Regions from separate parts of the Rhizobium sp. RAF56 genome, predicted to be linked through region 2. Evidence: predicted binding sites of a transcription regulator. Region 2 holds the regulator's gene; each other region holds the start of a gene.
What was found. The regulator LexA, encoded in region 2, represses DNA repair genes until DNA is damaged. The targets are predictions, from matches to a motif close to TGTTCNNNNTGTGTTCNG.

Region 1 (7,593 bases), on a different contig from region 2:
AAGGCGGCGAGGGACGTTTCGGCTTCGCGGTCACCGTCAAAGTTCGCCTGCATACCCTCGAAAGGCTCGTGCCGCAGGACGTTGAGCCGCAGGATTTCGAAGCCGTAGCCGGCATCGAGATCGTTGTGAACGGCCTGCAGGCGCCGGGAAAAGAGGTCGGCGATCCGCTTCGGGTCCTTGAGCGGCTGCGAGGTGCCGGCCGTTATCCGGAAGACCGCCCCGTCGACGCGGAAGAGGACGAGCTCGAAGGCGCGTCCACCGACGCCGCGTGCATCCAGCGAAGGTTTCAGCGAGATCGCGATCTGGCCAGCCAGCGCAAGAATATCTTCCTCGCTTTCCACCGGCTCGGCCAGCCGTCGTTCGGCCGACAGGCTTGCCACTGGCCGGCGCGGCGAAACCGGCTCCTCATCGATGCCAAGCGCCTGGTCGAGGCGCAGAAGGAGGAACGCGCCGAAACGGCGGGCAAGCGGCGCCCGCGCCGCCGTCATGATATCGCCGACCTGCTTGAGGCCGAGCTTGTGCAGGGCCGTCACGGTCTCTTCCTTGAGCCTCAAGGCTGCGACCGTCAGCGGCGCCAAAACCGTCTCCATCGCCTCGTCGGCGACGACGCCGCCTCTGCCGAAGCGGCAAACGGCAGACGACAGCCCGGGCGAGGAGGTAATCGCACCCCGCACATCCATGCCCATCCGGGAAAGGCGCGCCAGAATATCGTCAAGCAACGCTGCCTCGCCGCCAAAAAGATGAGTGCAGCCGGTGATATCGAGAAACAGCCCGTCATCGCCGTCGAACCCCACCAGCGGCGTATAGCGGTCGCACCAGTCGGCGACGGTTTCCAGAAACCGGCGGTCGGCGGCCTTGTCCTCCTCCAGCACGTCGAGGGCGGGACAGATGGCGCGCGCTTCCGCCACGCCCTGGCCCCGTTTCAGCCCCAGCGCCTCTGCCCTCTCGTCAAGCGCCGTCAGCCGCATGGTATTGCTCGAGCGGCCGGCGCTCACCAGAGGCGGCGTCTTAAGCGTGCCGGCGGTGCGTGCCGAACGCCAGGAGGGACCCCATCTCTTGCGGGCGACCCGGTCGGTCGGCAAATGCGGGAAGGCCAACGCCAGGACGCGCTGCCCTTGCCCCGGGAAGGGCAGGCTGTTGCCGGTCAGAAGCGGTAAGGAAACGGCGGCCATGGGCATTCCACTCCAGAACGAAAGACAGGGGAGCCGGATTGCGGCTCTTTTCCAGAACGACACGGAAGGCCGGATTGCCGATGCTGCCGCCAAGCAGGGGTCCATCCAGCAAAATCCGCGCCGGAGCCGGCGCGGGTTCGATGCATAGGCGGTGATAGGCGCTGCTCGCCTCCTCTTCTCCCGCCTGGCGCAGAAGAAACAGCGGCCGCCCCGCCGCCTTGGCTCTGAGCGCCAGCCGTCGGCTCTCGGTCAGCCCGAAACGAGCCGGGTTGCCCCGCACTTCCAAAATGATTGTCGCAAACACGGCGCTTGAAAGCGCGGTCTCCGCAAGCCATAGCGCTTCCTCCAGCTTGCGCGGTGCAGCCAGCAGGAACCGTTGCGGATCGATGCCGAAATCCCTGAGCCCGATCGCATAGGGAAGACCCGCCTCCAAGCCCGCTACGGTGTCGCCGATCCAAAGAGCCGGCCCGGCATCTTCCTCGGCTTGAATGCATGCGGTCAAAGCCAGCGCGAAACCGCTCGCGGCACCCGCATCGCGCAGGCTTTGCGATCGAATCTCGGTCAGCGCATCGCGCCGCAAGCCGCCTTCCAGCGCCTCATCGACGGCATCGATGCCGGTAGAAAGAGGCGGCGGCTCATCTCGCGAAAAGCCGCGCGCCTTTTGCGCCGCCGTCTCGCCGCCAACCGCAAAGGCCTCATGAGCGGCAGCAGCCAAGGCCGGAACCGGCTTGCCTTCCAGACGGGCAATGGTCTCGCGCAGGGCAAAAAGCGTCTCCCGCGCCACGGCTTTCTCGGCCATGACGGTGCTCCTGATTTAATGTTCTTGTTATGTTCTTATGGATTCCAGAGCTTGAGAGAAGAGTCAACAACCAATTCTATGAATTTATTCCTTTGACTGATTCCGCTCTCGAAAAACCCCATCAAAGGTTCTATATGGGCGGAAAGGAAGGAAGCATTTATGGCCCGCATTGATCAGAGCGAGGATTGGCGGGACCGCCACGCCCCCACGCTCAGCGCATTCGAATCTCTGGCCGCGGAGGCCTATAGCCATTTGCCGGAAGAATTCCGGGCGCTGACCGGCAACCTCATCATCGAGATCGAGGATTTCCCCGACGACGACGTGTTCGAAGACATGGCGCTGGAAACGCCCTTCGATCTGCTCGGGCTTTTCGAAGGCCGTGGCATCTCGGAGCGCTTTACCCTCGAAACCGGCGAAATGCCGAACCGCATCCGGCTCTATCGCCGCCCGATCATCGACTACTGGGCGGAAAACGAAGAAACGCTCGGCGACATCATCACGCACGTCCTCATCCATGAGATCGGCCATCATTTCGGCCTGAGCGACGAGGATATGGAGCGGATCGAGGAAAGCGCCGAGGAAGCGACGGACCGCTAAGCTTTCCTGGAATTCTCCTATTGCTCGGAGAGCTTCATCTCCGGATCGTAATCCTTCCCTTCGACTTCCTTCACCACCGCCTGGCCGCATTGCATCGCGCCTGTTGCCGCGTTGAAGGCATAGGTCGGGGAACCCGACAGCGACCAGCCTTTGTTCAAGGCGGCCGTCACCTTATGGCAGAAGGAAGCATCGTCCGGACCGGTCAGGAAGCGGTAGAGTTTCATCCAGCAATCTTTCGTAATCAGGCTGACGCTATCGAGCGTTTCGCGATCAGGCGCGCTTTATGGACCAGCGCCTCCGCCTGGACAAGATGCAGGCGCTCGACCATTCGGCCGCCGATATTGACGACGTTGAGACCGGCCGCTGCCGGATCCTCGAAGGCTGCGATGATTGCCTCGGCCTCCATTACAGCCTGCTCGTCCGGCCCGAAATGACGGTTGGCTGCCTTGATCTGGGCCGGATGGATCAGCATCTTGCCGTCGAAGCCCATGGCACGGCCTTGCAGGCATTCGTCGGCGAAAGCCTTCTGGTCCTTGAAATCATTGAAGACGCTATCGACCGCGTCGAGCCCGTAGGCGCTGACCGCAAGTACCACCTGCATCAGCCACGGCACGAGATAGGCGCGGCCGGGTTGCTGCAGAACTCCGGTTTCCTTCCGCAGGTCGTTAAGCCCGACGACGAAACAGTCGAGACGACTTCCAGGCGTGCGGCCGGCTTCGGCGATCGCCGCCGCGTTCAACACCCCGCGCGGGGTCTCGATCATCGCCCAGATACGCAGCTCCTCCGGCGCATCGGCCTCCGCCAGCCGGTCGCTGACGCCTAAGACATCCTGCGGCTCATCGACCTTCGGCAGAAGCACCGCATCGGGGTTGAGTCGAAGCACGAGATCGAGGTCGTCTCGGCCGAAGGGAGTCGACAGCGCGTTGACGCGGATGATCGTCTCTTTGCCGAGAGGCTTGCCGGCAAAGAAGGCTTTGAGGTTTTCGCGTGCCTCGGCCTTCTTCTCAGGCGCGACCGAATCCTCGAGGTCGAAGATGACCCCGTCGCAATCAAGATCGTGAACCTTCTGAAGGGCGCGACCATTGATCGCAGGGACGCTCAACACTGAACGACGCAGGCGGGCGGAACGGAGAGGGGTCTGTCTGCTCATACGGGCGAGACTAGACTATTATTCTCGAATTCGAAATCACTTCTCTGAAGAAAACAGAACGCCTATTCAAAGCCTTAGCGTATCGGAACGACAAGAAAACAAGGCATGGCCTCATTTTCCTGACGTCTTTTCGCCCTGCACCACAGACCCGCGTCCGCGTTCCCTAGGAATGGGACCGACTGTACCCGTGGCCGGCCAAATCCACCAAAATGCCACGCTGCCATTGAAGAGGAGGAGGCGAAGGACGACATTACGTCCAGAAAGGTGACACCCATGCAAAACGTCCGTTCTTTGTTCTTCGCCCTTGCCGCCATCACCGTTTTTGCCGGACTGGCGCTGTTTACCGTCTCGCTCACGCTCGCCGTCGGCGGCATCCTGACCGCGCTGATGGTCGGCCGTGCACTATCGCTGAAGATGAAGCCGCAGCCGGTGCGCGCCCGCGCCAATTCGCAACAGAACATGCGTATCTGGAACGACGGCCGCGGCACCATCATCGACCTCTGATCTCGTTCCTTCGAAAAAACCGGCCGACGTTGTCGGCTGGGGCTGATCTCCGGCGTCCTATGGGAGAGCGGGCTGAGCTCGCTACCCTTTAAGAGAAAGAAGGATAACGAAGATGGTTTCAGAGACGCAAGAAGCAGGGAATGCGATGCCGCCCGTCAAGAACGGGCTTCTGCCCTATCTGACGGTCGATGGCGCGGTGAAGGCCGCGGAATTCTACAAGCGCGCGTTTGGCGCCGAGGAAGCCTTCCGGGTTCCGGTCGACGAGCAGGGGCGTACGATGCATGTCCACCTCTACGTGAACAACAGTTCCCTCATGCTGAGCGACGCCTATCCGGAGCACGGCCATCCGCTGACGAAGCCGCAATCCTTCTCCCTGCAACTGGTCGTCGACGACATAGATTTCTGGTGGGAGCGGGCCGTCGCCGCTGGCGCGGAAGTGGTCATGCCGGTCGAGCTGATGTTCTGGGGCGACCGTTATGGCCAGCTTCGCGATCCGTTCGGCGTCCTCTGGGCGATCAACTCCCCGGCAAAAAAATCCTAGTCGCGACCGGAACCAGCCGCCGCCACCGCTGCGGCTGGCTCGCCTTGCAAATTTTCCTTCATTTCGGCAGGAAACTGCACTAAACGCTGATCCATATATCCCATCTGCCGAAATTGGAGGCCAGGTCATGGACAAATTCACCAAGCTCACGGGCGTCGCAGCCCCTCTGCCGGTCGTCAATGTCGACACCGACATGATCATTCCCAAAGATTATCTGAAGACCATCAAGCGCACCGGTCTCGGCAAGGGCCTCTTTGCCGAAGCGCGCTACAATGAAGACGGCACGATCAACCCGGATTTCGTTCTCAACAAACCGGCCTACCAGAACGCCAAGATCCTCATCGCAGGCGACAATTTCGGCTGCGGCTCGTCGCGCGAGCATGCGCCCTGGGCGCTCCTCGACTTCGGTATCCGCTGCGTCATCTCGACCTCGTTCGCCGACATTTTCTACAACAACTGTTTCAAGAACGGCATCCTGCCGATCGCTGTCAGCCACGAGGATCTCGACAAGCTGATGGACGACGCCTCGCGCGGCTCCAACGCCATCCTGACGATCGATCTGGAGAACCTGGAAATCACCGGCCCGGACGGCGGTATGATCAAGTTCGACCTCGATGAGTTCAAGCGTCACTGCCTGCTGAACGGCCTCGACGACATCGGCCTGACGCTGGAGAAGGCAACTGCCATCGACAGCTTCGAGAAGGCGAACGCAGCCTCTCGTCCCTGGGCCTGATATCGCCATGCCCGGGCCGCGTAAACTGATCTCATCCGGCTCGCCGTTCGAACGTACGGCGGGCTATTCTCGGGCGGTGGTCCAGGGTGACTGGTGCTTCGTCTCCGGTACCACCGGCTACGACTACGCCAGCATGACCATGCCGGAAACGGTCGAGGCACAGACCCGCAACTGCCTGAAAACGATCGAGGGCGCCTTGGCGGAAGCCGGTTTCTCACTCGCCGACGTGGTGCGCAATCACTACTACATCACCGACGCCGCCTTCGCCGACCGGGTGTTTCCCATCCTCGGAGAGGCCTTCCGCGAGATCCGCCCCGCCGCCACGATGATCGTCTGCGATCTGATCCGGCCCGAAATGCTGGTCGAAATCGAAGTGACCGCGCTGAAGGCGCGCTGACCCGCCGGAATGTCTGGGCCGCGGGCGACTTAGCGTCCCAATCTCACCTGCCGTTGCCATATCAAAGGCAAAAAACTGCGCCATCCTACCGCATCCTTTTCATCGGAAGGGATAACGCGGTGCGCGAGGCAGAGCTGCAATCGCTTCGGCAAGTCTATGCCCGAAAAATCGTCGCGTCGGCGAATGCGAGCGGCGACGCCCGCCTGGAGGCGGCATTCGCGGCTGTCCACCGCGAGGATTTTCTGGGATCGCCGCCCTGGCGACCGATCGATACCGGCCGTGGCTCCCGCTCCGCCCCGGTCAGTGATCCGGCCTGCGTCTATCAGGACGTTCTATTCCCTCTTTCCCTTGCCCGCGGCGTCAACAACGGCTCGCCCTCCCTTCACGCCCGTCTCATGCACGCGCTCGCGCCGCAGCCGGGCCAAACTATCGTCCATCTCGGTGCAGGGACCGGCTACTACAGCGCCATCCTCTCAGAACTCGTCGGGCCGGAAGGCCAAGTCGCGGCGATCGAAATCGATCCTCTGCTCGCGGATAAGGCACGGACCTGCCTCGCGGACCGGCAGAACATCAGGGTCATGGCCGCCGATGCCGGTCTCTGGCCCGAGGAGGCGACCGACCGCATCTATGTCAGTTTCGCGGGAAGCGCGCCGATGCCCCTATGGATCGAACGCCTGGCCCCTGGCGCGCGGTTGGTTCTTCCCTTGGGCGTGCCGGATGCGGATTACGGGTTTCCTAGATTTTCTCACGGAGAGGCATTTATGTTCGAGCGGCGCCAAGAGGGGTTTTCCGCCTCGCGGCTCTGTTCCGTTGCTTTCGTGCAAGGGGAGGGCCTAACGCAGCCGGGCAACCGCGGCGATCTCGAACGATTGCGCCAAGCCCTGAGCTCCCCCGGCGCCGATGCGGTCAGAAGCCTCGTTTGGGGAAGGGAGGCCGATGAAAGACGCTGCTGGTTCTGGTCCCCGCAGTGGAGCCTTTGCTACGATCCAGTCTGATCCAGGCGGTGGAGGCGCACAAATCTTTCGTCGAAATGATTTCACTTGAATGGAAGTTGCGCTAAGAACGCGCCCGACATCTGACTAGCAAAGGGATTTCCCATGACTGTGCGCAATCTTTTCCTTCTGCCGGGCGACGGCATCGGCCCCGAAGCCATGGGCGAGGTCCGCAAGATCATCGCCTTTATGAACGCGTCGAAGAATGCAGGCTTCGTCACCGACGAAGGCCTCGTCGGTGGTTCGGCCTATGACGCCCACGGCGCGGCGATCTCCGAGGCCGACATGGCCAAGGCGATGGCGGCGGACGCGGTGCTCTTCGGCGCCGTCGGCGGCCCGAAGTGGGATAGCGTTCCCTACGAAGTGCGCCCGGAAGCCGGTCTGCTTCGCCTGCGCAAGGACATGGAACTCTTCGCCAACCTGCGCCCGGCCATCTGCTATCCGGCACTTGCCAACGCTTCCTCGCTGAAGCCCGAACTCGTCGAAGGCCTCGACATCCTGATCGTGCGCGAACTCACCGGCGGCGTATACTTCGGCGAACCGAAGGAAATCATCGATCTCGGCAACGGCCAGAAGCGCGGCATCGACACGCAGGTCTACGACACCTACGAAATCGAGCGCATCTCCGGCGTCGCCTTCGAACTGGCGCGCACCCGCAACAACCGCGTCTGCTCGATGGAAAAGCGTAACGTCATGAAGTCCGGCGTG
Region 2 (7,593 bases):
AGCAGGCGGGCATGCGCGCCGCCGACATAACGGTAGAGCGGCAGGTTGGCGCTCTGGGCGGCCGCCTTTGCAACGGCGAGCGATACGCCGAGAATGGCGTTGGCGCCGATCCGCGACTTGTTCGGCGTGCCGTCGAGCTCGATCATGATGTTGTCGATCTGGATCTGGTTTTCAGCATCCATGCCGCCGATGGCATCGAAGATTTCGGTGTCGATGGCCTCGACCGCCTTTTCGACGCCCTTGCCATGGTAACGGCTGCCGCCATCTCGCAGTTCGACTGCTTCATGGGCGCCGGTCGAGGCGCCCGACGGCACGGCCGCGCGGCCCATGCTGCCGTCTTCCAGATAGACGTCGACCTCGACGGTCGGATTGCCACGGCTGTCGAGAATCTCGCGGGCGATGATGTCGGTGATGGCGGTCATGATAGCTTCCTGCTCGCTGGTGGTTAAATCGATTGAAATCTGTCTAGAGCGGCCCAGCGGAATTTTCAATGCCGCGTTGCCGTGACGAAAAGCGTTCCTGCCGCCTAAACGAGTTTCGTGTCAGACGTTTGAACGCAATTCCAGTTTTCAGCCCTTGGCGATGGCATCGAAGGCCAGCAGCTTTTCCAGAAGCCGCGGCATATCCTTCAGATGCACCATGTTCGGCCCGTCGGAGGGCGCGTGATCCGGATCTTCGTGCGTTTCGATGAACACGCCGGCAACGCCGACAGCAACGGCTGCGCGCGCCAGCGTCTCCACGAATTCGCGCTGCCCGCCGGTCGAACCGCCCTGGCCTCCCGGCTGCTGCACGGAATGGGTGGCATCGAAGATTACCGGAGCAACCATTGCCGCCATGATCGGCAGCGATCGCATGTCGGACACCAGGGTATTGTATCCAAACGACGCGCCACGCTCGCAAAGCAGAATGTTCGGATTGCCGCTTGCATTGAGCTTTTCGAGGACATTCTTCATGTCCCACGGGGCGAGAAACTGGCCCTTCTTGACGTTGATCACGCGACCGGTCTTGGCGGCGGCAACCAACAAATCGGTCTGGCGGGACAAAAACGCGGGTATCTGCAGCACGTCCACGGTCTTGGCGACGACGGCGCATTGCTCTTCGGTGTGGATATCGCTCAAGACCGGAAAGCCGAACTCCTTTTTCAGATCGGCGAAGATTTCCATGGCACTATCGAGCCCGATACCGCGCTTGCCCGATAGCGATGTGCGGTTCGCCTTGTCGTAAGACGCCTTGTAGACCAGACCGATCCCCAGCTTGCCGCAGAGTTCGCTAAGCGCACCTGCCATCATGAAGGAGTGATCCCGGCTCTCCATCTGGCAGGGACCTGCAATCAGCGAAAGCTTGCCGCTGTTCGAAAACAGAACGCGAGAAGCGCCCTCGCCTGCGACGACTTCGGAATTTGTCGGATGGCTCATTGTGTCTCCTCGAAAGCAAACAGAGCGCCCTGGCCGAGCGCTGCCTTGATGACGATGCGATTGCCCGCGCGCGTGTGGGTCACGCCGTTAGCAGTCAAATGCGCCGCTGTCACGGAAAGATCGCGGACGCGAAAGAGAATCGCCCTTGCGCGCAAACCCGGGTCCGTCTGGGCGATCCTGAGATCATAGAAGGCTTCGAGCGCTTGCGGCGTCATGACGGCCAGGCGAACGTTTGCCGTCTGAACCGACAGCCCGAATGAATGTTCTTGAACCTTGGCGCCGCCGCAGGCCTGCGAGAGGAAGCCGGCAAAGGCTTTAGGATCCCGAGTGGAAAGCGTTACCTCGGCCATGCCGGTGGTGCCGTTGGCATGCCGCTCCAGCGCACTGCGGTCCGACGGAAGAGGATTGGTCCGCTCGCAGCAAAAAGCAAGGAAATCAGGCGCGCGCAGGTCCGCGGCAAAGGCTAAGCGAAAGCCCGCCACCGATTGCGTCTCGTCGGGCATGCGCACTGGCCGCGAAAACTCGAGCAGCCGGCCGGCCGAAATCGCATTTGCACGAAATCGCTTGTCGTCGGCCGCTGCGTCGGCCGTACCGAACGCAATGGCGGAGAAGCCCTCTTCCCCTTGCCGGAACCGAAAAGCCAGGTCGCGCGCCGTAAAAACGTTACCTTCGGCAGCGCTCGCCACGGTTCGCTCGTGATCGGCAACGCCGAGCGGCTCAAGATAAGTCTGGTCGGCGAGGAATACGCAGGCGTTTTCCGTTCCGAAGGGATGAAGCGCGTCGGCTGCGACCGTAAAGCCAAGCTTACCCAGCCTCTCGCGCGCCGAGGCAATGCTCATTGTCGGCAACACCAGATGGTCAAGCGGATGTGGCGACGAGCTCATGCCCTGCTCCCTCAATCGTCTTCCTCAAGCCTTCACGTGTGGTAGCGTTTGCGCCTTTCCGCGACCCGTTTCAAGCCCAAAGGCTGCGGTGGCAACACCGATACTCCGAATCGGATTGATGACTTGCCCGCCAAGATTTCTGACCGCGTGTGCCAAGAGACCGCGAGAAACGCCCGCAGGCGGCACCAATCGAGCATGCGAAGGTGAAATTCATCATCAGCGCGACCATCTTCACGAAAATTTAAGCACTTGCGGAACACATATGGAACATATAGTGTCCGTTCTGGATTTGTTTCACGATTGGGGCCTCATACAATGTTGACTCGCAAGCAGCAGGAACTGCTACTTTTCATTCACGAGCGAATGAAGGAATCCGGCATACCTCCCTCTTTCGATGAAATGAAAGACGCCCTCGACCTGGCGTCTAAGTCCGGTATCCATCGGCTCATTACCGCGCTCGAGGAGCGCGGTTTCATTAGGCGGCTTCCGAACCGGGCCCGAGCGCTCGAAGTCATCAAGCTGCCTGAGGCCTACAGCCCCAGCATGCAGCCGCGGCGCGGGTTTTCGCCGAGCGTCATCGAGGGAAGCCTCGGAAAGCCGCAGCCGGTAGCGCCCGCCGCGACAAAAACCGCCGACAACGGCAACAATTCGGTTTCCGTTCCGGTGATGGGACGGATCGCAGCCGGCGTGCCGATCTCGGCCATACAGAACAACACCCATGATATCGCCATACCCGCCGACATGTTGGGCTCCGGTGAACATTACGCGCTGGAGGTCAAAGGCGATTCGATGATCGAGGCCGGGATCTTCGATGGCGACACGGTGATCATTCGCAATGGCTCCACCGCCAATCCCGGCGATATCGTCGTGGCTCTCGTGGACGACGAAGAGGCTACGTTGAAGCGCTTCCGACGCAAGGGTGCCTCAATTGCACTCGAGGCCGCCAATCCGGCTTATGAGACCCGCATCTTTGGGCCGGACCGCGTGAAAGTTCAGGGCAAGCTGGTAGGGCTCATTCGCCGTTATCACTGAGCGGTGAAATCGGGGTCCGTCTTGAACGTTCCCGAACGCCAGTCATAGGCTCGGTGGATGTTCCAGGCTCTCGCGATTCCATCGAATGCTGTCGTGGCGATGGGGTTTCCCGAGCCGACATCGATTTCCACCGATCCCGAGCGTCTTAGGCTCGTGGCGCTGAAAATCCGGGCGCCGGTGCGGCAACGGTCCAGTTTCAATCTCGCCGGGGTGACGACGATATCGGCGGTATCACAGGCAGGACCGAGATAGGCGGCTTGGTTGATGGTGATCAATATCTGTGCATTCGACAGCAGTGCGGCGCACCACTCCCGTCCGTTGCAGGCAAACCCGCCATCTGGGACCACATCCAGCGCCCGCTCCATTTCCTGACGGACGATTTGCCGTTGCGCGGCATCCAGCGCGACCCGACCCTGGCGCTTGCTGGCACGCGGAAGAGCAAACATGTCCCCGAGCATGCGTGGTGGCTGCCACGCATCGATTGCCAGCGCACGCTGCCACTGCTCGAAAATGAAATCCGGCGGCCGTTCCCGATTGGGCGCCAGGCGGCCATCTCGCCAGAGCGCAACCAGGTCGCCGTCCTCCGCGATCATCACATCGGGAGGCGGCCGGCCGGGTATTGCAGCGGATAGTGTGACGACGGCAACGATGAGCAGCACTCCAATGTGCCGGAGGCGCGTCCGCAGAAGCCCCATCAGGAGGATGCCGGCAACGACGGCGGGGAACAGCCAGGGCGGCAGCCGGGCGAACGGCACGTTCCCGCCCCAGGCTGCGACGGTCTTCGCGATCGCAATCACCGCATCGAGGCCCAAGCCGGTGATCTTCCAAGGTACGGCATCCAAGCCAAAGGGCATCAATAGCATCGCCAGCATGCCGACCGGCATGACGATGACGGAGACGATCGGCATCGCCGCCAGATTGGCAACAAGGCCGTATGTCGCCAGCCGGTGAAAATGCTCGATGGAGAAGATCGCCGTGGAGGCCCCGCCGATGAGCGAGGTCATCGCAATTCCGGCAAAGAAGCGCCCGGCCGCTTTGATCGGCCAAGGGGTTGGCAACGGAATGATCGTGCGCTCGCGACTGGCCCGCCTTGTCCAAAGCCTGTAGCCGGAGACGAGGGCGAGCGTCGCGGCAAAGGACATTTGAAAGCTCGCCCCGAGCACCTCCGACGGCGATAGCGCCAGGATGACGATTGCTGACAGCGCAACGTTTCGCAGACTGACGGATGGCCGGTCGAGCAGGACCGCCACCAGCATGATCGCCATCATCACAAAGGCGCGCTCGGCCGAAACGCCGAATCCGGAAATGAGATAGTAGGCGGTCACCGTCATAAGTGCGCCAACGGCCGCGAACTTCTTGATCGGACGCGCCTGCGCCACTCCCGCGAAGAGACTGAGCGCGTGGCGCAAGCCGACGTAGAAAATGCCGGCCGAGAGCGCCATGTTCAGCCCCGATATGGCGATGATATGCGCTAGCCCGGAGACCCGCAGCGCATCGATCGTCTCCGGCGAGATGGCGCGCCGCTCGTCGTTGACCAGCGAGGCGGCAAACGCGCCGGTGTCGCCCGGCAGGATGGCGCGGATGCGATCTCCGATCCGTTCGCGCAGGGTCGTCAGTTTCCGTTCGAGGCTTGCGACAAGCGTCGCGTCCTCCATGTCTCCGTCTGGAGACATCCTCTGTGGCAATCCGTAGAAGAAGCCATTTGCGCCGATGCCGTCGAAATAGGCGTCGAAGGCAAAGTCGTGGAGATTGGGCAAAGCAGGGCCGGCAGGTGGAATGAGGCGCGCCCTGCCCCGTACGATATCTCCGGGAACGAAGGGTTCCTGCTTTCCCCGCGCAAGGACCGCGACGCGCGACGGCGAACGTCTCAGCGCCGGCGCCTCCGTCGCCGTGACGGCAACGAGATAGCGCCAACGGCCGCGATCGTCGATCTCGCGGCGCTCGACACGCCCGGTGATCGTGGTCGTGACCGGAACGTCCAGCATGAAAGTTCCCGTTCGCCAGGTTTGCCATTGGGCAAGGAGCATGCCGACAAGCACCAGCATCGCGGCGAACAAAAGGTGGCGCGAAACGGCGCTGGCTTGCCTTTTCACGGCAAGGCTCGCGGCTGAGATCACAACTCCCATGACGATCGCGGCGGTCGGAGGATCGTTGCCGGACTTGAACCAGATGATCGCGCCGCAGCCCATATAGACTGGCGCGAAAAGCAAGGCGCGCCCATGCGCGGCTTCTTCCTGCAATAGCAGGGCAAGTGCTTCGGAAAACGCCGCTCGCGCCAGACGAGCCCTACTTGCCAGCGGCACACGGTCCTGCGTGCGGACCCCGCGTTCCAAGGGAACGGTCAGCGCTGACCCGCCTGTCCTCGGCGGCGGCAGGTTGAAGCTCGTTACCTGCCTGTCTCGCGCTTCGGTGTCGGGCATAGCCGCTGTCAGTCGATGTTCAAGATCCCTAGAAACTTGCAACTATTGATCGAAATTTTCAACAAAAATCGATTGGGTCACCGGTTCGATAAAAGCCTTTCCCAACCGCCGCGACGCTGCTTGTCCATCCTCTCGGAAGAGCAGATATTGCAGTGCCCAAAAGTTGATGACGCGATGCACAAATAGGCGCCACGGTAACTTGGCATTAGCTTCGTGATCATATAGCAATCGGTGGACGCTTAACCATTTGGCGCTTTTTGTGGCGCCAACCCGCCAAATCTTGGAGGATCAGCATGACGGAACAAAGCGCGAAACTACTGTGGGGCGACACGTCGGTGGACTTGCCTGTGAAGGCCGGCACCATCGGCCCCAGTGTCATTGATATTGGCGCCCTTTATAAGCACACCTCTTCTTTCACTTACGATCCTGGCTTTACGTCGACAGCTGCCTGCGAATCCAAGATCACCTACATCGACGGCGACGAGGGCATTCTGCTGCATCGCGGCTATCCCATCGAACAGCTGGCCGAGCATGGCGACTTCCTGGAGGTCTGCTATCTCCTCCTTTATGGAGATCTCCCGACCGCCGCGCAGAAGAAGGACTTCGACCATCGCGTCACGCACCACACTATGGTGCATGAACAAATGTCGCGCTTCTTCACCGGCTTCCGCCGCGATGCGCATCCGATGGCCGTCATGTGCGGCTGCGTCGGCGCGCTTTCGGCCTTCTACCACGACTCCACCGATATCACCGATCCGCATCAGCGCATGGTTGCCAGCCTGAGAATGATCGCGAAGATGCCGACGCTGGCGGCGATGGCCTACAAGTACCATATCGGCCAGCCTTTCGTTTATCCGCGCAACAATCTCGACTACGCGTCCAACTTCTTGCACATGTGTTTCGCGGTGCCTTGCGAGGACTATGTGGTCAATCCGGTTCTGGCGCGCGCGATGGACCGTATCTTCATCCTGCACGCCGATCACGAACAGAACGCCTCTACGTCGACGGTCCGTCTCGCCGGTTCCTCCGGTGCCAACCCGTTTGCCTGCATCGCAGCCGGCATTGCCTGCCTTTGGGGCCCGGCTCATGGCGGCGCCAACGAAGCGGCGCTGAACATGCTCACCGAAATCGGCTCGGTCGACCGAATTCCGGAATACATCGCCCGCGCCAAGGACAAGAACGACCCGTTCCGCCTGATGGGCTTCGGTCATCGCGTCTACAAGAACTACGATCCGCGCGCCAAGATCATGCAGCGCACCACGCATGAGGTGCTCGGCGAGCTTGGCATCAAGGACGATCCGCTGCTCGACGTTGCCATGGAACTTGAGCGTATCGCGTTGACGGACGAGTATTTCATCGAGAAGAAGCTTTATCCGAACATCGACTTCTACTCCGGCATCACGCTGAAGGCGCTCGGCTTCCCCACCACCATGTTCACCGTGCTGTTCGCTCTTGCCCGCACCGTCGGCTGGATCGCGCAGTGGGCGGAAATGATCGAGGACCCGCATCAGCGCATCGGCCGTCCGCGCCAGCTCTACACCGGCGAGCCGAAGCGCGAGTACTTGCCCGTATCGAAGCGCTAAACCGCTCTGAGACAACAAAAAACCCGGTCAGAAACGACCGGGTTTTTTTCTTGCCAGCAGGTCCAGCAGGATGGCCGCCGCGTGTTCGCCCGGCGGCGTTTTCGTCTGCATCCGCTCCCACACCAGGTCGAAGCCATCAAGCATCGCCTTGCGCTGCAGGCTATCCTGCGAGAGGCGTTCGAGCCAGCGGGCAAGCACGCCGGGGCGCACCATCTCGTTGATCTGCTCCGGGACGACGATATAGTCCGCGATCAGGTTG
Region 3 (7,593 bases), on a different contig from region 2:
TGCTTGATCTCCTTGGCGAGCGCCGGATTGATGCCGATGCCGACATCGCCGGCGTAGGAGGGATGCGTGTGGTCGAACAGCATCTGGCGGCGGAAGGAGCAGCCGACCGGGAGCTTGAAGCGCTCGGCGAAGGCGCTGATGCCGGTAACCGCCTGCTCGTCCCAGCGTGTGCCGCCGAGGATGACCATCGGTCGTTCGGCGCCGGCAAGCCTGCGGCCGAGCTCGGCGATCTGGCTCCTGCCCGGATGGCTCTCGACGGGGGTATAGGGCCTTGCGGCCGGTGCATCCACCTCGTCGCGCAACATGTCTTCCGGCAGCGTCAAGACGACCGGGCCGGGGCGGCCGGAGGTAGCGACGGCGAAGGCGCGGCTGACGAACTCCGGAATACGGGACGCATCGTCGATCTCGCCGACCCATTTGGCGAATTCTGTGAAGGCACGCCGGAATTCCACTTCCTGGAACGCCTCGCGCTCGCGGGCGTCGCGCTGGACCTGGCCGATGAACAGGATCATCGGAATGGAATCCTGGCGCGCGATGTGCAAGCCGGCCGACGCATTGGTGGCGCCAGGACCACGGGTGACCATGCAGATGCCGGGTTCGCCGGTGAGCCGGCCCCAGGCATCCGCCATCATCGCGGCACCTCCCTCCTGACGGCAGACAAGCACGTCGATGTCGGTGTCGTGCAACGCGTCGAGCACGGCGAGAAAGCTCTCGCCGGGAACGCAGGAAATTCGCTTCACCCCGTTGGCCTTCAGGGCCTCGACGATCAGCTCTCCTCCACTTCTTTTCATTCTCTAAGCCTTCCTCTCCAGGTCATTCAATTCGGCAAGCACCTCCTCCTGGTGCTCGCCCAGACGCGGGCTTGGCCGCGTATAGCGCAAGGGTGTTTCCGAAAGCACGATCGGCGTGCGGACGCTCGGGATGCTGGTCCCGGCCGCGTCTTCCAGCTCGATCCTGAGGCCGCGCGCCGCGATCTGCGGATCGGCGAACATTTCTTCGATCGTGTTGATCGCGCCGGCAGGGACCGCGTTTTGCTCGCAGGCGCGCAAAAGCTCGTCCTTGCTCCACTTCAGGGTCTCGGTGGAGACGAAGCGACGAACCTCGTCGCGATGGGCGATACGGGCCTTGTTGGTCGAAAAGCGCTCGTCGCCGGCCCGTTCCTCGATGCCGAGTATGGTGCAGAGGCGGCGGAACTGGCCGTCGTTTCCAACGGCGAGAATGAGATAGCCGTCCGATGCCGGCACCACCTCGTAGGGGGAGATGTTGGGGTGCGCGTTGCCGAGCCGCTGCGGCGCCTTGCCTGAGATCAGGTAATTCATGTTCTGGTTCGCGAGCACGGCGGACTGGACGTCGAACAACGCCATGTCGACAAGCTGGCCTTGGCCGGTCTTCAGCGCATGGATCAACGCCGCCTCGATGGCCGATACCGCATAGATGCCGGTGAAGACGTCGGCGATCGCGACGCCTGCCTTCATCGGCTGGCCGTCCGGCTCGCCGGTGATCGACATGAAGCCCGACATGCCCTGCACGATATAATCGTAGCCAGCGAGCTCCGCGTAGGGGCCGGTCTGGCCGAAGCCGGTGATCGAGCAATAGACGAGCTTCGGATTGATCTTCTTCAGGCTTTCGTAGTCGAGCCCGTATTTGGCAAGGCCGCCAAGCTTGAAGTTCTCGATCAGCACGTCGGCCGTCATCACCAGCCGGCGGACGAGGTCCTGGCCTTCCGCTGTCTTGAGGTCAGCGGTGATCGAGCGTTTGCCGCGGTTGGTGGAATGATAATAGGCGGCGGACAGGTTTTCTCCGTCCTTGCCCTCGACGAAGGGCGGGCCCCATTGGCGCGTGTCGTCGCCGCCGTCGGGGTTCTCCACCTTGATGACGTCGGCGCCAAGATCGGCAAGCAGTTGCCCTGCCCAGGGGCCCGCGAGCACGCGGGCAAGCTCGATGACGCGTATGCCGGAAAGGGGAGGTTTCTTCTCAGTCACGTTTGTCATGTCGGTCCTGGTGGTCAACTTCAAGGCGCGCGCGTCGCCTCAGATGTATCGGATACGGGTTTGGAAGCAAAGCGTCGCTCGCGCCAGATAATATAAAGACCCGAAGCGATGATGATCAGGATGCCGACCCACTTCATGAGATTTGGGAAATCGTCGAAGATCAGCCAGCCGAAGATCGTCGCCGAGACGATCTCGAAATACTGGATCGGTGCCAGCGTCGAGGCGGGGGCGGAACGATAGGCATAGACGCTGAGGATGCCGGCGAGTGCCGCGGTGGCGCCAACGCCGAGGAGGTAAAGGCCTGCGCGCAGGCTCGGCACGACGCTATCGAAGATCGGCGAGCCGCTGCCGTGTCCGAGCCAGAGCAGGATGCCGCTGAAGAGCATGCCCCAAATGGCGGTCTGAAACTGCATGGCCCAGGCATCTTCGCGATGGGAAACCACCCGTGTCAGAAGCGCGTAGACTGCAATGCAGAAGGCGGTGACGACAGGCAGCAGGGCGATCAACCCGACTTCCTGGAAACTCGGCTGAATAATCAGCATCGCCCCGAAGAAACCGACGGCGCAGGCGGTGTAGCGGCGCCAGCCGATGGTTTCCTTCAGGAAGACGCTGCTCAGGATGGTCAGGATGATCGGTTCGACGAAAAAGATGGCGATTGCATCCGCCACTTCCATGACCTGAAGCGTCGTGACGAAGCAGATCATGGAGAGCATCAGCGTGCCGCCGCGCATGGCATGAAGCGCTGCGTGCTCAAATGTCCAGACGCCCCAGTTGCGCCTCACGAGCATGACGGGAAGCGTAAAGACGAGTTGAAGGAGAAAGCGCACGGCGGTGACCTCGACGGGCGGTACCGTGACGGCGGCGAGCTTCGAGAAGATGTCGATGATCGGAGATATCAGTACGGCCACGAACATCGTCAGCAGTCCGATCGTCAGCTCCGAAGCACGCAGGCGGGGCGATGGGATGCCGTTCTGGGCCGTCATTCACGTCATTCCTCGGCAATCAGCATCGCTTGGCGACCCGATCGCACCAATTCGCAAATTCGTCGATAGCGGCGTCGGCGCCCAGCTCGTTCAGGGTTTCGTGCCGCATGCTCTGATATATCTGAAGAGTGATATGGGAAAAGCCGGCCCGTTTCAAACGCTTTGCCAGCCATTCGACCGCTTTTCCGTTTGCCGTCGCCGGATCATGGCCGCCGCCGACGAGATGGATCGGCAGGCCGCGCGGCAGCCTGTCCAGATATCTCTGCTGGGTCGCGCGGAACGTCAGCGCAAAGACGTCGAGCCACAGCGACACCGAGGCGTCGAAGCCGCAGAGCGGGTCCGCCACATATTTGTCGACCTCTGCCGGATCGCGGGAGAGCCAGTCGAAGTCGGTACGGCGATCTGCAACCGATCGGCCCCAGGCGCCGAAGGTGAGTTTCGGCAGAATAGCGCTCGGCACATCGGAGCCCTTGAGCATCCGCTCAGTCCGAAGAATGACCTGTGCGAGCCGGCCGGCGAGCCCCGGATTGAAATTGGAATTCCAGACCGCGACGCCATCGAAGCTGCCGGGATGGCTGACCGCCGTGTTGAGGCCGATCAGTCCGCCCATCGAATGACCGAACAGAATGACGGGCAGGCCCGGATGATTGGCGGCCGCAACGGCGCGCATCGCCATCACGTCGTCGATCACGCGCTCGACGCCGTCGTGGCGCGAAAACCGCCCGAGCGGAGCATCGGCAGAGCGCGTCTCGCCATGGCCGCGGTGGTCATGGGCATAGACGTGGAAACCGCGTGCGGCCATGGCTTCGGCAAAGCGCTGATAGCGTCGCGCGTGTTCCGCAAGCCCATGACAGACGAGAAGGATCGCCCGCGCCTTACCTTCCGCCGGCAGGTGATGGTAGGCAAGCGACGCCCCGGTCGGGCTGTCGTGCCGCAGCATGTGGGCAAACATTGGCGATACGGTCCTCCTCAGTCCCGCGAACAAAGGCTATCTGCCGCGTGATTGCAACGCCAAGCGATCAAAGAACACGGAACAATTTGTGCTGATCTTTGCGATTAGGGGTTGCGTCAGTTGCTGCAACCTGCTTACTTGTTCCTCTATTGTTCTGGTTGGAGGGCTAACCATGGCGACATGGATGCGAGCGCTGGGCGCGGCGGTTGTTTGTCTGCTGGCGCTCGTTTCGGACGGCGCGGCACGTGATGCCGGCAGGGGCGCCACGCGCTTCATCCTCGCTGCCAGCTGGCAGCCGGCCTTCTGTGCTACAAACCGGCAGAAGAGCGAGTGCCGCGTTCAAACCCGCGACGGCTTTGACGCGAAGAATTTCTCGCTCCACGGTCTATGGCCGATGCGCGAGGACTATTGCGACGTGTCCGAGCAGCAACAGCGCGCCGATCGCGACGGCGACTGGAAGAGCCTGCCGGACGTGCAGCTTTCGCCGGAGACGAAGGCGGTGCTCGACAAGGCAATGCCTGGCACGCAATCCGGCCTTGAACGGCACGAATGGACCAAGCATGGCACCTGCACCAAAGTGTCCCCCGACGCCTATTTTCGTGCGGCGGTTGGCTTCATCGACCAGTTGAACGCTTCGGCCGTCAGGCAGCTGTTCGCAGACAACATCGGACGCAAAATCGATGCGGAGAGCATCAAGGCGGCGTTCGACGAAAGCTTTGGTCCGGGTGCCGGCGACCGCGTCAAGATGAGCTGCCGGCGGGTGGGCGACGAGCGCGTGATTTCGGAGCTGACAATCGGCCTTTCCGCCGATGCGCTCGATCAGGCCGCACCCGGCGCGCGGCTTGCCGACCTCATCCAGTCGGCGGGCCGGACGTCGTTCGGCTGCAATGAAGGTGTCGTCAGCGCAGTCGGACACTGAGGCTCCGTCATCTTCCTATTTCCCGATCGGACGCATAAATCCCGTGCAATGCCGGTTTCGGCGTTGCCCGATAGGCGTGTTTCGCCTACATAGCGGCACGAATTTCATTCTTCCGTCCGTGGAGCGCGCAGCAATGGCACGTCAATTCATTTACCATATGGCCGGCCTCAACAAGGCCTATGGCGCCAAGAAGATCTTGGAAAACATTCACCTTTCCTTCTATCCCGATGCGAAGATCGGTATTCTCGGCCCGAACGGCGCCGGTAAATCGACCGTGCTTCGGATCATGGCGGGATTGGACAAGGAATACACCGGCGAAGCGTGGCTCGCCGAAGGCGCCACCATCGGCTATCTCGCGCAGGAGCCGCAGCTCGACCCGGCAAAGACCGTACTCGAAAACGTCATGGAAGGGGTCGCCTCGAAGACCGCCATCCTCAATCGTTACAACGAGCTGATGATGAACTATTCCGACGAGACGGCGGATGAAGGGGCACGGCTCCAGGACATCATCGACGGCCAGAACCTCTGGGATCTCGAAAGCCAGGTGGAAATGGCCATGGATGCCCTGCGTTGCCCGCCGGCGGAATCCGATGTCACCAGCCTTTCGGGCGGCGAGCGCCGCCGCGTGGCGCTTTGCAAACTGCTGCTGTCGCAGCCGGATGTGCTGCTGCTCGACGAACCGACCAACCACCTCGACGCCGAAACCATCGCCTGGCTCGAAAAGCACCTGCGCGGATATCCGGGCGCCGTGCTGATGATCACCCACGACCGCTACTTCCTCGACAACGTCACGGGCTGGATTCTCGAGCTCGACCGCGGCCGCGGCATTCCGTACGAAGGCAACTATTCCGCCTACCTGCAGGCCAAGGCCAAGCGCATGCAGCAGGAGGGCCGCGAAGAGGCCTCTCGCCAGAAGGCGATTTCGCGCGAGCAGGAGTGGATCGCATCCAGCCCGAAGGCCCGTCAGGCAAAGTCGAAGGCCCGTATCAAGGCCTATGACGAGTTGGTTACGGCCGCCGAACAGCAGCGCCCGGGCGATGCGCAGATCATCATTCCGGTCAGCGAACGTCTCGGCCAGGTCGTCATCGAGATGGACGGCATCTCCAAGGGTTATGGCGATCGCCTGCTCATCGACGGGCTGTCGCTCAAGCTTCCTCCGGGCGGCATCGTCGGCGTGATCGGCCCGAACGGCGCCGGCAAGACCACGCTATTCCGCATGATCACCGGGCAGGAGACGCCTGACAGCGGCTCCATCCGCGTCGGCGATACGGTGCATCTTGGCTATGTCGACCAGAGCCGCGACGCGCTCGACGCCAACAAGACCGTATGGGAAGAGATTTCCGGCGGCGCCGAAATCATCAAGCTCGGCAAGTTCGACATGAACTCGCGGGCCTATTGCGGTGCGTTCAACTTCAAGGGGGGCGACCAGCAGCAGAAGGTCGGCAATCTCTCCGGCGGGCAGCGCAACCGTGTGCATCTGGCAAAGATGCTGAAGGCGGGCGGCAACGTTCTGCTGCTCGACGAACCGACCAACGATCTGGACACCGAAACGCTGGCCGCACTTGAAGACGCGCTCGAGAAATTCGCAGGCTGCGCCGTTATCATCAGCCACGACCGCATGTTCCTCGACCGTCTTGCGACCCACATCCTCGCCTTCGAAGGCGACAGCCATGTCGAATGGTTCGAAGGCAACTTCGAGGACTATGAGCAGGACAAGATCCGTCGCCTGGGCGCCGACAGTGTCAATCCCAGCCGCGTGACCTACAAGCGCCTGACGCGATAAGGCAATTCCGGCGAGTTAGAGCGTCTCCGTGTTTTGAAGAAAAACGGAGACGCTCCATCCAGCGACTTCCAGACCCCGGCTTCCGGGGTTTTCTTTTGCGTTTTCCCAAGGGCGACGTAAGCTTGTGATATCGCGACGGCGGTATTGCTCTTGCAAGAATGATGCAAATCACATAAAGATATCTTTATATCTTGATTGGGCTTGGCGTCATGGCGAATTTCGTGAAATTCGGACTGGATTCTCTGGTGGATGTGCTGAAGGCGGCGGGCGAACCGACGCGCCTTCGGTTGCTTGCGCTGCTCGCCGCCGGCGATCTCACGGTTACCGATCTGACTGAAATTCTCGGCCAGTCGCAGCCACGGATCTCGCGCCATCTGAAGCTGCTCGGCGAGGCGGCGCTGATCGATCGCTATCAGGAGGGCGCCTGGGCCTATTTTCGGCTGACCCAGCAGGGTGCCTCCGTCGAGCTTGCCAATACGCTCCTCAAATACGCGTCGGAAAACGATCCGGTGCTTCAGCGCGACGCCGAGCGGCTAGCCGCAGTGAAGCGCATCCGCTCCGAGCGCGCTCAGGACTATTTCAGCCGCAATGCCGCCGAATGGGACGAGCTGCGTCGGCTGCAGGTCGCCGACGAGCAGGTGGACGAGGCGCTGATCGAGCTCATCGGCGAAAAGCCCGTCGATGCCTTCCTCGATCTCGGCACCGGCACAGGCCGCATGCTGCAGCTTCTCTCCGGCCACTACCGGCGCGCCGTTGGCGTCGATGCCAGCCGCGACATGCTTGCGGTTGCCCGTGCCAATCTCGACAAGGCAAAGATCACTGCCGCCTCCGTCCGCCACGGCGACATCTTCAATCTGCCGCTCGACGCGCAGGATTTCGATCTCATCACCATCCATCAGGTGCTGCACTTTCTAGACCAGCCGGAGTTCGCGATCGCCGAAGCGGCGAAGCTCCTGAGGCCGGGC
Region 4 (7,593 bases), on a different contig from region 2:
CGCATATGCGCCGTTGCAATCTTGTTGCGGGCGCTGCGATCCTCGTGCGCCTTCCAGCGCACCGCCAGATCATGCTCCTCTTCTCTATCGAGATAGGGGGCTGCCATTGCAATTTTGATCATGCGGCGATCTGCGGACATATTCTTCATATCGATCTCCTCAAATCCGGCCAGGCCTGGTAGCCAAAAGCATAAACAACCCGTCCCGCGCATTGCTGCGCGGATGAAAAGGACTGGATTTCAAAAGCAACCGGAGCATCGACGACAGTCCGGGCATTTATCCCGTTCAGTCAGACTTGTCAGAACGATGCGGAGACCTACTTACCCAGGGTAACCAGGGGTGTTGAACAACGCATAGTTCAGTCATCCTGAACATGCCGCTGCAGCGGAGGGTCGAGCGCGCGTTCGCAAGGCCGCAGAGACATTTGTAAAACGCGGCATGATGAGAAAAGTTCCGAAAAATGAGACAATAAAAAACCCGGCTCGACGGCCGGGTTTTTTGCAATGGCTTCCGCCTGTATGATTAGGCTGCCTCGTCCTGGGAGTCGTCTTCGTCGACAGCCTTGCCACGCTTCGGACCCTTGTTGAGATTGGTCTCCACAAGGCGAACGGCTTCTGTTTCGGACATCTTGTTGACGGCCGCGATCTCGCGAGCCATGCGGTCGAGCGCAGCCTCATAGAGCTGGCGCTCCGAGTAGGATTGCTCCGGCTGGTTCTCGGCGCGATAGAGATCGCGAACCACTTCCGCGATGGAAATGAGATCGCCGGAATTGATCTTGGCATCGTATTCCTGCGCGCGGCGCGACCACATGGTGCGCTTGACGCGGGCCTTGCCCTGAACGACCTTCAACGCGCGATCGACGAAATCCGTCTCGGAAAGCTTGCGCATCCCGATGCTCATGGCCTTCGCCACCGGCACCTTCAGGCGCATCTTATCCTTCTCGAAGTCGATGACAAAAAGCTCAAGCTTCATGCCAGCAACTTCCTGCTCTTCGATCGCGGTGATCATACCAACGCCATGGGCGGGATATACGATTGGTTCACCGGTCTTGAAGCCATGGCGCGCGGAAGGCTTTTTCTGCTGGGTCGTCATTCTTTTCAAAAACTCCCTAATACACACCCGGCAAACGCCGGGGCCGGGTCAGTCGGGCCCGGATGAGACGGAACGACCGTCGGGGTGACTTCATCTGGTCCAGCCAGACACATGCAAAGAAATTCCGGTCATCGCGATCTATGCTCCCGACAAGTCAATACTTTGATATGTCGAGGAAACCGCGTGCGGATCGATAGTTTGCTTTCGTGGTGGTTTGGGGCATTCGTATGCCACATTTGGAACAGTAAAGGGACCTTATCACAAAAAACTGAGGAAATCAATATTTCGCTTCGCCAGGCCCATGGACGGCGCGGCGGTCCCCATGCCAAGCGGGGCTGGCACGGCCGTTTCAAGCCATATCACGCACGCGATCGACAGCTTCCTGCCGATCGCGGCGCGGCAACCGTCTCAGTCACCGGTGCCTGGATTCGGCGAGAAGAACTGCTCGAATTTGCCCTCGACGCCGTCCATCTCCTTGGCTTCCGGCATCGCGTCGCGCTTGACCGTGACATTGGGCCAGATCGAGGCATATTCCGTGTTGATTTTCAGCCATTTCTCTAGGCCCGGCTCGGTGTCGGGCTTGATGGCCTCAGCAGGACATTCCGGTTCGCAGACGCCGCAATCGATGCATTCGTCGGGATGAATGACGAGGAAGTTCTCGCCCTCATAGAAGCAATCGACCGGGCAGACTTCGACGCAGTCCAAATACTTGCAGCGAATGCAATTGTCAGTCACGACATATGTCATGAGGCACTCCGAGGAATCGTGGGTTTTCCGAGGGGCCGGCGACCTGGAACGTCGCGCGCATCCCCCCGGCAGCCGAAGCAGACATGGCGGTTCTCGAACGTCCGCCTATATCGGCCGGCAGTTGCCAGCAGGTGGATCGTGACGTATCGGCTTTGTTCGTGGATTTCAAGGATAAACAATCCCCAAAGCCGTCGTTCGCAGGCAGAGTTTTCTATTCGTCGCCGGACATTAGCCGGTCGATGTCTCGGCGTTCGCGCTTCGTCGGTCGCCCGCTCCCGGGCATGCGCTGAGCCTGTTCGAAAGGAGTGGGCCGGTTCGCCTCATCTACGGGCGGAGAGACGTCCTCGTAGAGAAGCCTCGCCTCTTCGAAAGGACCACGCCGTGATCCCGGTTGAAGGACGACCAGGGCTAGGTCCCTTCGCTGCAGCGACAATTCGACGCGGTCGCCGACCTTCACATTGTGGCTCGGCTGAACGACCCGCTCGCCGTTGACGCGCACATGCCCATCCTGGATATGCGCCTGGGCCAGCGAACGAGACTTCGCCATGCGGGCAAAGAACAGCCATTTGTCGATCCGCTGGCGCGATACCGATAATGGCTGCTTGTCGCCCGTCATAGCTTACTTCTTCATCTGATCCTTGAGGGCCGCGAGCTTGGCGAAGGGTGAATCCGGATCGATCGGCTTCTCCTTGCGCGGCGGCTTCGCCTCGAAACGCAGCGGCTGCGCCGCACCGCGATTGTTGCGGTCGTTGCGATCGTTGCGACCCTGACGCTCATTGCGGTCGCCCCGATCGGGACGCTCGCCGTTACGCTCATCGCGGTTGCGCTGCTGCTGAGGACGCCCACCGTCCTTGTTGCGCGGCCCGCGATTGTCGCGCGCCTCGCGGCCTGCCTCGCCGGCCGCCTGAGTGCCTTCGCGACGGTTGTTCTGCTGGCCTTGGCCGCCTCGGCGATCGCCGCGTGGCTGACGCTGGTTGTCGTTGCGGCCGCCCAGGCGCCACAACAGCACCGGCTTCGGCTCCGTGGCTTCGGCCGCTGCTTGCTCGCCATTCCCTTCTTCACCGGTCGCGGCTGCTGCGACGACGGTCTCAGTGGCTTCGGCGGCAACCTCAGAGGTTTCGGCGACTGTCTCTGTGGCTTCGGTAACAGCCTCAGAGGTGTCGGCGACTGTCTCTGTCGTCTCGGCGGCGGCAGCCACCGGGGTCTCGGCAGCAGTCACCGAGGCATCGGCAGCACTCACGGGCTCAGCGGCTTCGGTAGCCGGCTCGTCAGTCGCCGCATCGGCGTCGTCGTGATCGGCTTTTTCGCCCTCTTCCGGCTTGGCATCGGCAACAGCTGGGGCCGCGGCCGTGTTTTGCTTGGCAAGATGCGCGGCGGCATCCTCGGCAGTGACCGGATCGGCCCGATAGCCGAGACCCTTGAGGATTTCTTCCATGTCCTCAAGCGTCGCACCAAGAATGGAAAGCATCGCCGTGGTCGTCGTGAACCGGCGACCGTCATAGGCGCCCTCAGGACGTGAGGCCTGGCCGGGCTTCCACTGGAGAAGCGGACGAATAATGTCGGCGAGGCGCTCCAAGATATCGATGCGCACGGCGCGCTTGCCGAGGAAACGGAAACCGGCCAGCTTGTAGAACGTCCGCTCGTAGCTCGCGTCGGTGACGACCGAGGTACGGCCGGCAGCCAACACCGGAATGAGATCGCCATAGCCCGGCTTGTCGAGACCGTCGTTCTTCAGCGCCCAGAGCAGCGTGATCAACTCGGCAGGTGCGGGCTTCAGCAGCGCTGGGACGAAAATATGGTAGGCGCCGAAGCGCACGCCATAGCGGCGCATCGAAGCGCGGCCATCCTGATCGAGCGATTTGACTTCTTCGGTAACGTCGCGGCGGAAGAGCACGCCGAGATTTTCGACGAGCTGGAATGCAAGTCCCTTGGCGAGACCCTGAAGGTCCTCGGCGCGGGAGAGATCGTCGAGCGGCTTCAGCACCGTCGAGATGTGGTGGTTCACGAAGCGCTCGATGCGAGCTGCCACATGATCGCGGGCGTTGCCCGTCAACTGCTCGTCTGCCAGGATGATTACGCGCGGACGCATGATGTGATCGCTGCCCGCAAGCCTCGCCACGGGATCGCCCAGCCAGCGCACAACGCCATCGGCGCTGATCGCCAGGTCGCTATTGCCGGCCGCATGGATGCGGGCCGCACGCGCCTCGAACTCCAGCCCCAGCGCCTTTTGCGCTGCCGACTGGACCGCTCTCGCGTCCGGGCCTTCGGCACCCGAGACAGGGGTGAACCGGAAACCGGTCAATTGTCCCACATGATGTCCTTCGACAAAGACATCTCCATTTACACTGATTTCAGCTTCCAGCATCGCATTCTCTCTCAGGCGCTTCATGAGCACAGATGTCCTGCGATCAACAAAGCGTTTCGTCAACCTTTCATGTAACGCATCGGACAATCGATCTTCGATTTCCCGCGTCTTTTCCTGCCAGTGTGTCGGATCGGCAAGCCAATTTGGCCGATTCGAGACATAGGTCCAGGTCCTTATCTGCGCGATTCGTGCCGAAAGCGTGTCAATCTCGCCATCGGTACGATCGGCCCGCCGAACCTGTTCAGCCAGAAACTCCTCGTTCACCGTGCCATAGCGCACAAGATCGGAAAAGAGGGTGGCAATCAGATCTGCGTGCTGCGCCGGTGTAATCCGCCGGTAGTCCGGCAGGGCGCATGCTTCCCACAGTTTCTCGACCCGTTCCGGCGTACTCGCCAGGTCCCTGATTTCCATATCGCGCGACAGATATTCGAGCGCCTGCTGATCGACCGCCGGCAGCGCCCGCGTCAATCCGCCGACGCGCGGCGCCGCATCGAGGCTCGCTCTGAGGGCCGCAATCGAGGTGAAATCGAACGCCTTCGTGCGCCATTGCAGCACCTTGACTGTGTCGAATTCATGCCCCTCGATACGCCTGACCAGATCGTCGTCGAAGGGGTCGACCTGACCGGTCACGCCAAACGTGCCGTCCTTGAGATGCCTGCCGGCGCGGCCGGCGATCTGGCCGAGTTCGGCAGCGTTGAGATTGCGATACTGGTAACCGTCGAACTTGCGGTCTTGGGCAAACGCGACATGGTCGACGTCGAGATTGAGGCCCATGCCGATGGCGTCGGTGGCGACCAGATACTCGACGTCTCCCGCCTGATAGAGCGCTACTTGAGCGTTGCGGGTTCGCGGGCTCAACGCACCGAGAACGACCGCCGCCCCGCCACGCTGGCGCCGGATCAACTCGGCAACCGCGTAGACCTCGTCGGCCGAAAAGGCGACGATTGCCGTGCGCTGTGGCAGCCGCGTGATCTTCTTCTGCCCCGCATAAAAAAGATGCGACAGGCGCGGCCGCTCGACGACCGTGATGCCCGGCAACAGCTGTTCGAGGATCGGGCGCATGGTTCCGGCACCAAGCAGCAGCGTCTCGTCGCGACCGCGCAGGTGCAGGATGCGGTCCGTAAAAATGTGGCCGCGCTCGAGATCGCCGGCCAGCTGCACTTCGTCGATGGCGACAAAGGCCGCCCGCGTCTCCCGTGGCATGGCTTCGACGGTGCAGACGGAATAACGCGCATCGGGAGGCGTTATCTTTTCCTCGCCGGTGATTAGCGCGACATGCTTCGCGCCGACCTTCTCCACGACGCGTGTATAGACCTCGCGCGCGAGCAGCCGCAGGGGCAGGCCGATCACGCCGCTGCCCTGCGCGACCATACGCTCGATGGCATAATGCGTCTTGCCGGTATTGGTCGGTCCGAGTACCGCCGTCACGCCGCGGCCGCTCAGGATCATGGGATGCGAAGTCAAAGTCATAATTCCACGCAAGGATGAGGCGTACGCGCCTAGACAACACGCTCAGCCTCGAAGGCCGAAACAAATGACGGCCTTATGCGGCAAAGGCAAGGATCGATTTGCGCAGGCCCGACCATTGTGATCGAAAAGCAGGGCTGCAAGACACGCGGAAGATGTATTCATCTTACACCCACAGCGAGTCCTAGTGGAGTCGGAACAGCCTGAGAACGAATCGGCGACGAATCGCTGACTCCGTCGGGTTTCTGATTTGTTCACGCCTAGATATAGGTCGCGACTCAGGAAATCACACCAAATCCTGAATCGGAGAACGAGCGATCGGCGTCCCCGGAGCCGACAATCGGCGACTCGCCAGAAGCCGGCCAGAATTCTGTTCAGCCGCCGGTAGCAATCGTTAACCTTTTGTAAAGGCCTGAATTTTGACGCCAGGCAACGCCCCGGCAGAGCCTCGGTAACCATTGGATCAAAGACTGAACGAATCGGCGACGAATCGCTGATTCAAGAGCTTTCTTGCTTTGTTCCATACAAGATGTAGTGGCCTGAGGGCGATCGGCCACAGGACTCTGGATGATTGCAGCGCCGCGGCGACCAGAATCATCGATTGCAATTAACCATTCCGGCAGGCGTCGGTCGAACGGGTCAAAAATACAATTTCTGTTTGCAGGGGTTAACCTTTCGATCAAAGCCGGAACGAATCGGCGACGAATCGGCGATTCGGCTATTTTCTCGATTTGTTCACTGCTAGATCTTGCGTCTCCATCGATGTTCCCCCTCCAAATGGAGAGGGCGAAGAAGCACGTTCTACGTCGAAAGCGGTAGGCGGTTAACCTTTGCAAGGGATCGGTTCGACCGCCAAAAGAATCGCAACCCTCGGTCATAGCGCTTCGGACCCGCAATCAGGACTGCCAACAAATCTGCTTTTCGGTCAATCAAGCATTTGAATTTGCTGACTAACAACGCGGCCATCGGACCAAGCTTCGGGCATGACGCCGCAAAAAAGCTATGTTAGGCTTGCCCCGTGCCGTCGCGCACGCGGCACTGCAAGCGCGAGAAAGTTGGAACAATTGTGCGCGATAGGAGTTGACGCCAAGCGCATTTCGGTCGCAGGAGGCAGAGGTACAGATCATGCTTGGCACCATATTGCTTATCGTTCTGGTTTTGCTTTTGATCGGCGCCTTGCCGAACTGGGGCTACAGCAACAGTTGGGGCTATGGGCCTTCAGGAGGTCTCGGTCTCGTCGTCGTTATCATTCTCATTCTCGTGCTGATGGGCCGGATATGACCGGGCAGTCACGACAGATATCAGGGGAGTAAAGTCATGAAAAAGATCATTGCCGCGGTCGCCATTGTTGGAACCCTCGCTGCGTGCACCCCGGAGGAAAGGGGAACCGCCATCGGCGCGGGCGCCGGCGCCGCCATCGGCGGAGCGGTCACCCATAGCTGGGGCGGCGCTGCGGTCGGAGCCGTGGCGGGTGGCCTGGTCGGCAATTTGATCGGTCGTTCTCACCGTAGCGGCTACTGCTACTATCGAGACCACAACGGCAACCGCTACGAAGCGCCTTGCCGCTAACCGCCTGCCTCAAAACTCTTTGCAAACGGGCGCGTAAGCGTCCGTTTGTCGTTTTAGCTCTGAGCGGATCCTCAGGATTTGCCGTCAACGCCTTGTTGACGATGGATATAGGAAATCAACGCCTTCACCTGCCTAAATTTCGACCGATATACAGCTGACAGAAGGACAGTGCCCGCACGTAGCGTTCGCGGACCAAAGTGGAAAGGACCGGTCCTATGACCGAGACAGTCGCAAATCTGGCAGCTCTCGCATTCATCGCAATCGCGGCCATCGGCACGGCCTTCGCAGCCGTCGCGGCAAATCGTATGGAAGATGAGCGCCGGCGCGTGCGCCTTCCCATCAGATCAGAACCA

Region 1: AB4048_RS05940 (ImuA family protein) is a predicted target of LexA. The motif match lies at 1,991-2,008, and genes of this name have one in related genera.
Region 3: AB4048_RS08530 (ribonuclease T2 family protein) is a predicted target of LexA. The motif match lies at 4,066-4,083, and genes of this name have one in related genera.
Region 4: AB4048_RS06345 (helicase-related protein) is a predicted target of LexA. The motif match lies at 5,866-5,883, and genes of this name have one in related genera.

The regions. Positions count from the first base shown of each region.
Region 1 is NZ_JBFRDU010000005.1:106,781-114,373, reverse strand. It holds gene AB4048_RS05945 (Y-family DNA polymerase) at 1-968, opposite strand, end outside; gene AB4048_RS05940 (ImuA family protein) at 1,009-1,971, opposite strand; gene AB4048_RS05935 (metallopeptidase family protein) at 2,131-2,568, shown strand; gene AB4048_RS05930 (DUF1737 domain-containing protein) at 2,586-2,792, opposite strand; gene AB4048_RS05925 (HpcH/HpaI aldolase/citrate lyase family protein) at 2,810-3,718, opposite strand; gene AB4048_RS05920 (hypothetical protein) at 3,992-4,222, shown strand; gene AB4048_RS05915 (VOC family protein) at 4,335-4,763, shown strand; gene leuD (3-isopropylmalate dehydratase small subunit) at 4,891-5,496, shown strand; gene AB4048_RS05905 (RidA family protein) at 5,504-5,893, shown strand; gene AB4048_RS05900 (protein-L-isoaspartate O-methyltransferase family protein) at 6,013-6,888, shown strand; gene leuB (3-isopropylmalate dehydrogenase) at 6,991-7,593, shown strand, end outside.
Region 2 is NZ_JBFRDU010000003.1:98,839-106,431, forward strand. It holds gene eno (phosphopyruvate hydratase) at 1-422, opposite strand, end outside; gene kdsA (3-deoxy-8-phosphooctulonate synthase) at 570-1,415, opposite strand; gene AB4048_RS03730 (VOC family protein) at 1,412-2,299, opposite strand; gene lexA (transcriptional repressor LexA) at 2,615-3,331, shown strand; gene AB4048_RS03740 (ComEC/Rec2 family competence protein) at 3,325-5,751, opposite strand; gene gltA (citrate synthase) at 6,045-7,334, shown strand; gene lpxB (lipid-A-disaccharide synthase) at 7,362-7,593, opposite strand, start outside.
Region 3 is NZ_JBFRDU010000008.1:17,879-25,471, reverse strand. It holds gene AB4048_RS08550 (thiamine pyrophosphate-binding protein) at 1-791, opposite strand, end outside; gene AB4048_RS08545 (CaiB/BaiF CoA transferase family protein) at 795-1,991, opposite strand; gene AB4048_RS08540 (DMT family transporter) at 2,012-2,974, opposite strand; gene AB4048_RS08535 (alpha/beta hydrolase) at 2,994-3,926, opposite strand; gene AB4048_RS08530 (ribonuclease T2 family protein) at 4,099-4,845, shown strand; gene ettA (energy-dependent translational throttle protein EttA) at 4,979-6,628, shown strand; gene AB4048_RS08520 (ArsR/SmtB family transcription factor) at 6,838-7,593, shown strand, end outside.
Region 4 is NZ_JBFRDU010000005.1:197,247-204,839, reverse strand. It holds gene AB4048_RS06365 (RNA polymerase factor sigma-32) at 1-149, opposite strand, end outside; gene AB4048_RS06360 (CarD family transcriptional regulator) at 523-1,092, opposite strand; gene fdxA (ferredoxin FdxA) at 1,501-1,839, opposite strand; gene AB4048_RS06350 (RNA-binding S4 domain-containing protein) at 2,051-2,455, opposite strand; gene AB4048_RS06345 (helicase-related protein) at 2,459-5,674, opposite strand; gene AB4048_RS06340 (DUF3309 family protein) at 6,797-6,952, shown strand; gene AB4048_RS06335 (YMGG-like glycine zipper-containing protein) at 6,989-7,240, shown strand; gene AB4048_RS06330 (hypothetical protein) at 7,456-7,593, shown strand, end outside.